One region of the Ruminococcus sp. OA3 genome, then DNA from elsewhere that is predicted to be linked to it. Evidence: riboswitches for the same ligand, from Rfam matches in the RefSeq annotation. Region 1 holds a riboswitch; the other holds the start of a gene.
The links. A riboswitch is a leader RNA that binds a small molecule or an ion and turns the genes downstream of it on or off. The one in region 1 is predicted to bind cyclic di-GMP.

Region 1 (5,488 bases):
GTAAATAGACATACCAAAAATATGAATTTCCCTTTTAACTCTTTAATTGTTAATAACATATTTTAATTGCCCCCTTTCATAATTCAAAAAATACATAAGCCACATTTTAAGCTTATCAGATTTCAATTTTTTAGTCTTTAACTTTTATTACAGATATTTCATGCCTGTAACAACACGTTAAATCTAAATCCATTACACTCAGCAAGCTCATTCTAATTTATTTGTTATTACCACACTGGAACCACCCCCACTCATTTATTTATATATGTATTTATAGTACATATATAATTGTTCATTGTCAATACATATATATCGATTATCCAAAATATGTGAAGCAAAAACTCATTTCCTAGCAGAATAAGCAGCTTGTGGCAGCTGGAACAAAAAAACAGGCATACCAGATATCTCTATCCGATATGCCCATCATCGCCGGCTACACCTTATCCGGTATATCTCCTTTGTATTGTTACGCTAAATCCTGAATTAAATCTTCCTTGTATTCTTTGTATCTGGCAAATGCCTTTTCCACAGAATCAAACCTTCCCAGTTTTATACTTTACCCCATAAATGCAACACAAGCCCGATATTTCTTTTTTTCTTTGTCGTAACTCCCCCATTGGCAAATCACCTCCGGCAGATTTCCCGTTAATAAATACCGTATTGATAATATGCGGCACAAAGTAGCAGGTCTTCGGGCAATATCTTTGTACAGTTCCAGTTGCTCATGGCCGGTTCCATGCATTTTTTACTCCATGTGTCCGGTTTGAATTTGATATCATTCATGACTTTGATAATAAACTCTTCTGAGTCCTCGCCATATTGATTGTAATGATTCTGTACTGTTCCTTATTCAGCGGATACAGGTTTTTATAGTAATTATCCGCCTTGTCATATCCTTGATGCCATATGTAAACATTATTTTCAATATCTGGGTTTACGACGAATTCCCGTATGACTGCTTTCCGCGTTATCATAGCTTTCCGCCAGCAACACATATTTCCTCCCATTCCTGAAGTGAAATACATCGCACATATTTCATACCGGCCTTTTCTGTCTGTAGAGACGCGACATGGCTTCCCATCCTTTGGTTTTATCAGCTCAAATCGATCAACCGGCAATTCCCTGCCGCATGCCTTACATATTTATTTTCCATCATAATGCCTCCTCTCATTTTGTCATGAAATCGTGTTTTCATTTTTACTGTATTTGTCGTCACAGAATGCCTCCGAGACTTTGTAGCCATTTAATCAGTGGGTGTAATAAGGTATATAAGCCCATTATCTGCTCGATTAAGAGTCAATAATGGACTTATGCTAATATCTGAAAATTCAGTTTTCTTTGACTTACAGTTTCTAAGGAATTTTCTAATAACAAACCTTACATTTTCTGCTCTTTCCACTCTGTGAAACGGATCCGCTCCTGATTGTCTTAGATCTTGCAAGTGACGGGCACTCTCTGGTGGAATGATATACTGACCCATTCGGTGTCCAGTAAACCGTCACGCTGATGCTCCCCTTTACGGTCACTTTACATGTGTATATTTTGCTTCCGATTTTCGCGGTTATTGTTGCTGTTCCTGCCTTCTTTCCGGTCACCATGCCATTTGACGAGACGGCGGCCACCGATGGATTACTCGAGGACCAGGTTATCTTTTGCGTTGTATCACACAGTTTCAACCCATACTTTGTGCCTGCGTTGAGCGAAATTGATGTCTTTGAAAGGTAAGGATTTTCAATCGCAATCTTTATACTTTTGGACGCGCTCCATGAAGAATAATAAGTAGTACTATAAACCTTTTTATAGGTGCGAATCCGAACATAGTATGTTTTTCCTTTGGTCAGGCTGGAAACCGACGTGCTCAATGTACTGTTCTTATTTATGGTTAATGTCTTTGCCCCTGAAAATGAGGTATTCGTGGCATACTGAACCTGATATCCGGTAACCGCTGCATTTTTATTCCAGCCGATATTCATTTTGCCGGATGAGTTGTTCTTAACGCTCGAGATGAACGTCCCCTTTGGGTTGACCGTCACGGTGACTGCTTTCGTAGCCTTATTATAATTCGTTGTCGCTGCCGCAGTGATCGTAATCGTTGTTCTTCCAATACCTTTGATCGTAATCTTTCCTGTACCTGAGACCGTCGCGGTCTTCGTATTGCTGGAGGTAAAGCTTAATTTGCCGTCACCCTTTGTCTTCTTAGTTCCTGTAAAAAATGGTGCATTTCCAAAAACTTTTGTGTGGCTGGATGCGGTCAATGTCTGTGACGCTTTATTGATTGTAAAGCTTTTCGTGACTTTTCCACTGTAATTAGCTTTGAAAGTGATGATCACATTGTAGGTACCCGCATTTTTACAGCCTGGCGAATACGTAACGCTGTAGTTCGCGGGATGGATTACCTTTCCATCTGCGCCCTTTACGGTGACGGTCGGTTTCATTACCTTTCCATTATAAGTATATTTTGTAGCCGAAAGCGTGATCGTTTTCGGGTAGGAGAGGATTTGCGTTGCTGATCTACCACAGGCTGTACATTTTCTTATGATTTTACCACTTGCAGTGAGCGTTGCTTTTGTGAGCTTGTCGAACTTGTAGGTATGGCTGATGACAGGGATTTCTCGCTGCTCCTTTATGACGGTATTGCAGACGGAACAGTGGATTCCTTCGGTTTTTCCTGGTTGTGTGCAGGTCGGTAACACTGCCATGTCTTTTACTTCCGTGTGAGCTGCAAGGGGAATTTTTTCTTCACTGTTTTCTTTTATTGCATCACATACGCTGCAATGAATGCTTTGACTTCCGGTTTCTGTGCAGGTCGGTTCTTTATCTGCTACCCATTTATCATAAGTATGTACCTCTATAAAAATTTTTTGACTCTCGCCATTACAAGTCATAACCACTGTTGCACTGCCCTCTTTTATTCCAGTAACAACACCTCCTGCGTCAACAACTGCCACCTTATTACTGTTAATATTATCTTCAGATATTACACTGAAAGCCGGATTCAAGGCGCTCGCAGTTATATTCATACGGCTTGCTTTAATGCTTCCAACAACATAGCCATGTTCACCATCAAAAACACCTGACGACATCATGCTCCCATACTGGTATGCGTTGATGCTGTCGGTTACTGTTAACCTGGAACTCGCATATAATTGGCCATAAACATATATATTTCCATTTATTGTAGAGGATGAATCAACATATAGTTGGGCGTCTGATGCAACATATACATTTCCTGTTACTTCCTTATTTGACCAGTGTACTTCTCCACTAATATAAGTCCATCCTTCTGGTACCCCATCCTCTTTACATTCCCATTGACACTCATCTGCGTTATAACCATCAATTTCCAGTCTCTTTGTTTCACCAACTCCAATCTTCAAAACACTTCCGGAACGACTATCCAAAACTGGAACTGATGAAGTTTCCGGAACTTCCTCCACTTCTGACTCAACCTTCGGAAGCACAGTATCAACCACATCTTCTGACTCAGGAGTTTCTATAATCTCCTCATCTTCCTCCTGTTCCAGAATCATCTCTCCACCCGACACAACATCCTCACTGGCTCCTGATACATCCAGTGGCAAAGCAGTAACCAGCATTACCGCCGACAATAATACCGCAAGACTTCTCATTCTCTTCATTATACTTTTCCTCCCTCATTTCATCCAAACAAAAAAGCACCCCCATCAGAGAATGCTCACCTCGTGCTGCAACTGGCTGTCGTACTTAATCGCTTAGACCCTGTAGTTTTGCGTCACAGACTTCCGCCTGTTTGCCATGACTTCCACGTAACACCACAATTTCTGATACGTGTTAATATTAATAATTTAATTATATCATCTTTTGGCAAATTTGTCATGACTTCTATCAAGTGACTATGATATTTTCACTCATACTGCTGAGGCGTGATATTACAATTATTCCTTCACAAGTCCCAATGCCAGAAATATTGCGGGGATGCATAAAATCCAGGAGTGAATCACTGATATTTGTATAATAATTTCACCACCTATAAATCCTACTCCAATCCCAAAATTCAGAAAAAACAGCAAATAATAAATGACATATATTCCTATACCGGCATACAACATCACTCTATTTTTGTGCCCCAGTGTTACAACATTTTTTTTATTTAAAAACAGCAACAAAAACAACATCACGACAAATATTCCCACAACTCTTATGGTATTGCAATAGTAGAGGACATATGGTATATACCGTATACTTTGCAGCCGCGCTAAGTAAGGATATAGCAGCAGATCTAATACCATATATGCTACGGACAAAATTGCAGACATAACCAGTAATGCGTTCTTATTTTTATTCTCTGACTTCATAGCCACTCTCCTTAAATTGCTCTATAATCATTTTAATATAAAATTGCTGATCGCTTTAAATATAAATCACAGCTTTGCCTTTCATTACTCAAAATTCGGACAAAATAATTAACACCCCTGACTAAGCGATTCTTGCATTTACTGACGTCTAAAATCCACCTTCAAAAAGTATTTAATACGGCTGTATCAAAGTAAGCATATCAGATGCCTCATCCAATATGCCTACTTTTTAAATACAAATTAAGTAATATGTAAAGCATTATTATTTAATAATTAACATTACAGCTGATATAAACATATTTACCACCTATTGTTGCGTGAATAGTGGCGCCTAAGTAGTGCCCAATACCATATCCATATTTTCCCGCAGGCCATGAGGGTGTAACCGTTGTGGTCGAATTTGAAGATAACCCGATAGAACTATTTCTACTATTTGTTCCCAAAGCCTGACCGTAAGTCATTGACATTCCGGAAATAGAAGTTGAACCACTTCTTCTCGTCCAATTTCCAGTAGCTTTTGTAAGATTCGCATAGGTTCCATTATCTGTATAGGAAATTGTTACTGTGCCACGCCAGCCAGAAAAATCATCATAATTAGATTGCCCAGCACGAGCCATATCACTTTGGCTGCCGCCGACCTCAATAATAGTAGTTGTAACTGGTCTGCCTTCTGCATCAACCTCTGCTATTGATCTTGCATCATCAATTTCATATTGTTTTACTTCTCCAGTAGATAAATCTGTGATTTTTACAGTTGTAGTAATCTTTGAAGATGTATCTTGTGCAAACACAGGAATGCACATCATTTGTGTTACCATACACATTAATAATAATAAACACCAAGTTTTTCTTTTGATATTCCGTCTAAACATATTCAAATCCCTCCTCATTTATTATTGAATAGTTTTATGGCCGAATTCACTTGCCAATGGAATCTCCTCCTCTCATATTCCCCAATACGGTCTTAGCTTTTTACTACTTTGTCTATAATAAATTATTTTATAAATATATAATAACACATTACAATATCAATATATATCAATATATTATTTTTTTAGATTTACTTTATTTTACAAAAATTATATTCTTAAAATTGACATATGTACCTTTTTCCAGCCGCAAAAAAGGCATACCAGATATTTCTATCCGATACG
Region 2 (5,488 bases), 350 kb from region 1:
CGGACGGCAGAGGGACAGATAATCCTGGAATTCTGTTTCATATGTCTGAATCAGGCGCAGGTCGGTGGTCAGCATGGTTGCGTATCCGGACTGCCGGCCCGCAATGGAGTTTGAAGTCATGGCAACCTCTCCTGGCACCAGCACCAGTGTACGCCGGTGAACCTGGTCGCGGATCCGCGGATAATAATATGCGTTTGCCCGTCCTGTGAGATAAACAGGGATCCACCGCAGGAGGGAATCAAAAGCATGATCAGCAGAGCTTACAGGGGGTGTGATGTGACAGAATTGAAAACCCTGCTGTACGAGTTTCAGACCCCAGTCCTGGAGGCTGCAAAGAAACTCCGGGTCTTCCGAAATCCATTCATCCGATTGATCGGCGAATAAAAAGACGGTGCACGGCTTATCCAGAGAAAGAAGGTGCCTTATGAGTGTACGCGCTGCCGCGCGTTTTCCTTCGCTGCCGAAGTAGAGTGCATTGTCAGTATTGATGTCGCAGGATTCGGGAAGAGAATCTGTGCTTCTGTTCTCCAGGGTAAGCGTTTCAAAGGTGCGCAGGAAATGCCCCACTTCATCTGAATCGCCCAGAAGCCAGTAATAGAGCAGGTCCGTAAGCTGATCACTTTTAACGGTGTGGGACAGACTGATGCCCAGCATTTCCGAGAGCGCCTGCCTCTGATATTTTGTGGTACAGCGTTTTGTGAAATAGAGTGCCATGATTTTCAGATATTCCCGGTTGCGTGGGACTCCTCTGGTTCCTGTGCGCAGACGGCTGATAAGGGAGGGATCGACCTGCAGTTCACGTGCCAGCATCCGGTTCGATGTTTGTGTCAGGTTCATCATAAATGTCAGTTTTTCATACAGCTGCATATAATCACCACCTTTTACATCCAGTATACACGAAAAATTTAAAATCCTCAATAGCAATGTCATTGTTAATGACACAAAAGTGTCAATGCCAAATTACCTATTTGCATTGATAATAAATAGGAGATGAAGTATCCTAAAATGAGAAATATAATATCCTGATTAGGTGCAGCAGATCATGCAGATGCAAGGTGAGTGATTTACCTGAGGGATCAGGTCAACAAAACGTTATTTAGTAAAAAGAGCAGGAACTGTCATTATCGTTGCCATATTGGAGAGGTATATTCAGAGTTGTATATATTTATATGAGGAGCACAGCTGTCGAGAGGCAGTGTCGCAAAGCTACAGGGGTTTCCCCTGCGGATGAGGTCCGCAGGAAAGCCAGCCAGTTGCATTTAGTAAAACCGGCTTTGTATGGCAAGGCCGGTTTTATAATTTATACAATGTAATTCAGAATGGGTGCACAGAAAAAAAGAAAGGCAGGGGTAAATCCAATGGAGAAGAAAAAGAAAAAAATCACGCCGGCCGCGGTGGCAGGTATCGTTCTGTGCGTGATCTTCATTCCAATTATCATCATAAATCTTGTGCTGATCATCAGCAGTTACATAAATCCGGGAGAACTTCCTGGAGTGTTTGGGATAAAGCCTGCGGTGGTGCTTTCCGGTTCAATGGAGCCGGACATAAAGCCCGGCGATCTGATTTTTATTCATGACATCGGTGCAGAAGATCTGAAAAAGGATGACGTTATCTGTTATCTGCTGTCGGGCAAGGCGGTCACTCACCGCATTGTGGATATCACCACGGGTGAGAACGGGAAAATTCAATATATCACACAGGGAGATGCAAACAATGCAGTAGACCAGGCGGCTGTCGACGAACAGCAGGTTCAGGGCGTCTGGAAAGGCGGGCGCGTCGGAGGAATGGGTGATGTTATTCTCTTTATGCAGTCCACCATCGGTATGATTCTCTTTATCATCTGTCCGCTGCTGCTCTTTTTCCTGTGGGACATCTGGCGCAGGCACCGCATGGATAAGGAGGAGTCTGCACGGACCGCTGAGCTGGAGGCAGAACTGGCTGCCCTGAAGTCCGGGAAAGAAGGTAATGACTGCACGGCGGATACCAAAGAACCATAAAGCAGTCTATTATGTATGCATTGGCCCAGGCTTCCGGGGCACAGCCGGGGGACAGCGGGCCATACAGAACCGGGTACGAAAGTGTGCCTGGGATATCAAGTGCCACAGGCACACGGGAACCCTGAGCAGGCTCAGCCACTGACGCCGGAGGGTTCTTAACAAGCACAGAAAGAGAGGAATAAGTTATGAAAAAAAGATCTTATGCAGCGCGTTTCGGTGCCATGGCACTGACACTGACCCTGGTGACCGCCTGTCTGCTGGGCGGAACGATGGCCCGGTATGTCACAGAAGTGAGCGGCAGCGCGACGGCTGCGGTTGCCGCCTGGAGCTTTAAGGCGAACGGGAAAGATGGAACAGAAAATTTTATGCTGGATTTAGGGGATACCCGAACAGCATACCAAACAGAGGACATTAAAGATAAGGTTATTGCCCCTGGAACCACTGGGAAATTTGATATTGCGATTGACGGTACCGGAAGTGAGGTGGGGATTGATTACAGTGTAGCGATTGCAGCTGCCGCTGGAACAACACTTCCAGACGACATGGTATTTTCTACAGAGGAAATTACAGCTGATAATGCAGGACAAAAATTAGCTGAATTTAAAATTGATGGTGGAAATATTCCATATAGTGATACTGCTGACGCTATGAAAAAGACCATTGAAGTTTATTGGTCATGGGCGTTTGATGCGGATAATACAAAGGATACAAATGACAACGAATTTGCCAATGAGGACTGGACACTGGAGATCACTGTAACCGGAAAACAGGCAACACCTGAAACACCAACAACCTGACCAGCCATTTATGCCGCCCCCTGTGCCGGGACGGACTCTTTGAGGGCTTTCAGCCCTCGGCAAAGGGGAGTGGAACACCGCGCCTTTTGCCATAGGCTGAAATACCAGCTTCCCGAGAAGGAGGAAACGCCATGGAACATCCAGGCAGTGATTATAGAAAGAGCGATAAAAGACAGAACGGGCGGCGTTTGCTGCCGCTGATTCTTCTTCTGCTCGTTTTGACATTTATTACTTCCAGTATCGTGGGTTTTATCCTGGGACGAAACACGGTCGAGGCGCCTCTTGGGCAGGTCATAGATACTGTACTGCTGTCTCCGGAGGATGAGCCTTTGCAGACAGTTCTCCACCTGTCCGGCAGGGTGATGTATTCTGATGGTTCGCCGGCAGCAGGGCACACACTGGAGCTGCACAGTGATCCGCTGAGAACAGTTTCCGCTGCCAATGGAGGATTTCTCTTTCCAAACGTGACCACAGGAGAGCATACCCTTTCCGTATTGAACAAAGACAGTACGGTGGCGGCACAGCGCAGCATCAGGATTGTCAGTGACAGCGCCGGGGAGGGTGCATCCATTGAACGTCTGGACAACGGTGAATACCTGATTGCGGTCAATGCCGAACTGCGTGTTCTCGAAATTGATATCAACCTGGACGACGGTGAACTGTATATAGATGCCGAAAGGTTTTCGTATGCCACAAGAGACGGGATTGTCATCACACCGGGGGGGACCGCCTCAATCAAAGACGGGGTTGTCGTGACTCCCTGCGGTAATGTACATCTGCCGGACGGAACCATCGTATTTCCGGGCGGTTCCTCAGCAGACCCTACTTATATTGTTCAGAAAGATGACACCGTGCTGGTCGACCAGTCGTTTTCCGCGGGAGGAATTGAAGTTGCTTCTGACGGGACCGTAACTTTGGCGGATGGGACGGTTATCGCCCCCGGCGGTGAGATCCGGATGCCGGACGGAACAGTTAACACACCGGGAGATACAGGTGTGATTATCAAACATCAGACCGTCAGGCCTATTGGCAGTGAGAGCCGGGAACAGCCCGATGTTTCCGTGACCCCGGCCGCTGTGACTCCCCGTCAGACACCCGGAGGGGGGCGGGAAGAGTCTACAGTCACCACTCCCCGGCAGACACCCCAGCCGGAAGTGACAGTGATTCCCACTCCCGGCGCGACAGACAGCGGGGAGGATGACAAGGGAAATAAGGATACCAAAGAGGAGCAGGGAGAGCTTACTATATATGCGGAAAATCGAACGGGAACATTTACCGCATGGGAACAGCTGCGGGTCATCAATCTGTTTTATAATCGCGAAACTAATAAGCAGCAGACGATAGCCCCTGGTTCCAGCGGCTATTATTTGTTCCGGCTGGAAAACAGCAGAGATAAAAAGCTGAACGTCACGCTTGATATTTCCAGGCGGGCGGGCAGCCCTTACCTGCCGCTTCAGTTTACCCTGCGGACGTCAGGACAGATAAAGGGCGGCACTTCCGGTACGCTGGAGAGCAAAGAGAAATTGAAACTGGGTGCTGAAATAGCTGGAAATACCAGTGCAGTTTACCGACTGGACTGGGAATGGCCCTTTGAAGGCAGAGATGAGGCGGACACTTCTGCCGGTGATCAGGGGGGGACATATACGCTGCAACTGAAGATTCATGCGGAGGAGGTGGGCTGATATTGAGAAAACATCTGACAAAAGGGCGGATTATCGCCTATCTGCTCTATCTTGCCATGGCATGTACAGTGTTACTCGGTGTCACCTATGCCCGATACCAGTCAGTCGTCACGGGTACGGGCACTGCCAGGACGGCTGCCATGGAAATGAATACGACGATTGATATGTCGTCGGCACTGCGGGGGCTGAAGCCGGGTGAAACGAAAGAGATTCAATTTGAGGTCAGCAACAAAAAGAATGCGGATGTCAGTGAGGTGGCACAGGATTACACGATCACTATTGTCACAACCGGTAATCTCCCGCTGATATATCAGCTGGCTTCCGCGGGGGATAAAGGAAAGGGAAGTTTTGCAGAAGCTTCAGCCAGCAGTGAGGGGGATTCACAGGTATGGACCGGAGGATTTCTTCCCGCCGCAGAGACGGTGCATCAATACAGGCTGACGGTGATATGGCCCGTGGAAAATGCCGATGAACGTTTTGCCGGCGAGATTGATCTGGTGACACTGACGGTGGATGCAAAGCAGCAGGAACCGGAAAGTATCTGATTGGACAGGAGGCACAGAAATGAACCAACGACATTTGGAAAACGACAGGAAAAAGAGAAGGTTCACGGCACTGGCGGCGTTGGCGGCAGTGCTTCTGCTGACCCTGGTGGGTGCCACTGTTGCACGGTATATTCGCCGGCAGGAACAGAGCGCAGTGGCAGAGCCACAGAATTTTTACTTCACCAGCGATCTGATTAAAGAAAAGGAACAAAACGCAGTTTATGAGATCGACCCGCAGACAGAAACGTTTACAGTTATCTTATACAATCATGCCGATGCCAGGAGAATTACTGCAGAACCACTTTCCTATACTGTTTCCGTGACGGGCGGAACTGCGTCCCCTGTGTCAGGGACGTTAACAGGAGGGGTAAAAGACAGTGTGCAGGTCACCGTGACACCGGATACAAACGCGGAACGTGTCACGGTGACGGCCGCCACAACAAAACCTTATGAAAAGACATTGACGG

Region 2: another riboswitch for cyclic di-GMP. It lies ahead of MCG98_RS04340 (signal peptidase I); the one in region 1 lies ahead of MCG98_RS05900 (Ig-like domain-containing protein).

What each region holds. Positions count from the first base shown of each region.
Region 1 is NZ_JAKNTO010000001.1:1,282,549-1,288,036, reverse strand. Features, by position in the region: gene MCG98_RS05905 (hypothetical protein) at 1-59, opposite strand, end outside; gene MCG98_RS05900 (Ig-like domain-containing protein) at 1,365-3,638, opposite strand; cyclic di-GMP riboswitch class I at 3,703-3,784, opposite strand; gene MCG98_RS05895 (hypothetical protein) at 3,915-4,334, opposite strand; gene MCG98_RS05890 (hypothetical protein) at 4,601-5,206, opposite strand.
Region 2 is NZ_JAKNTO010000001.1:934,211-939,698, forward strand. Features, by position in the region: gene MCG98_RS04335 (hypothetical protein) at 1-867, opposite strand, end outside; cyclic di-GMP riboswitch class I at 1,166-1,261, shown strand; gene MCG98_RS04340 (signal peptidase I) at 1,359-1,997, shown strand; gene MCG98_RS04345 (hypothetical protein) at 2,183-2,794, shown strand; gene MCG98_RS04350 (carboxypeptidase-like regulatory domain-containing protein) at 2,926-4,476, shown strand; gene MCG98_RS04355 (hypothetical protein) at 4,479-5,021, shown strand; gene MCG98_RS04360 (hypothetical protein) at 5,041-5,488, shown strand, end outside.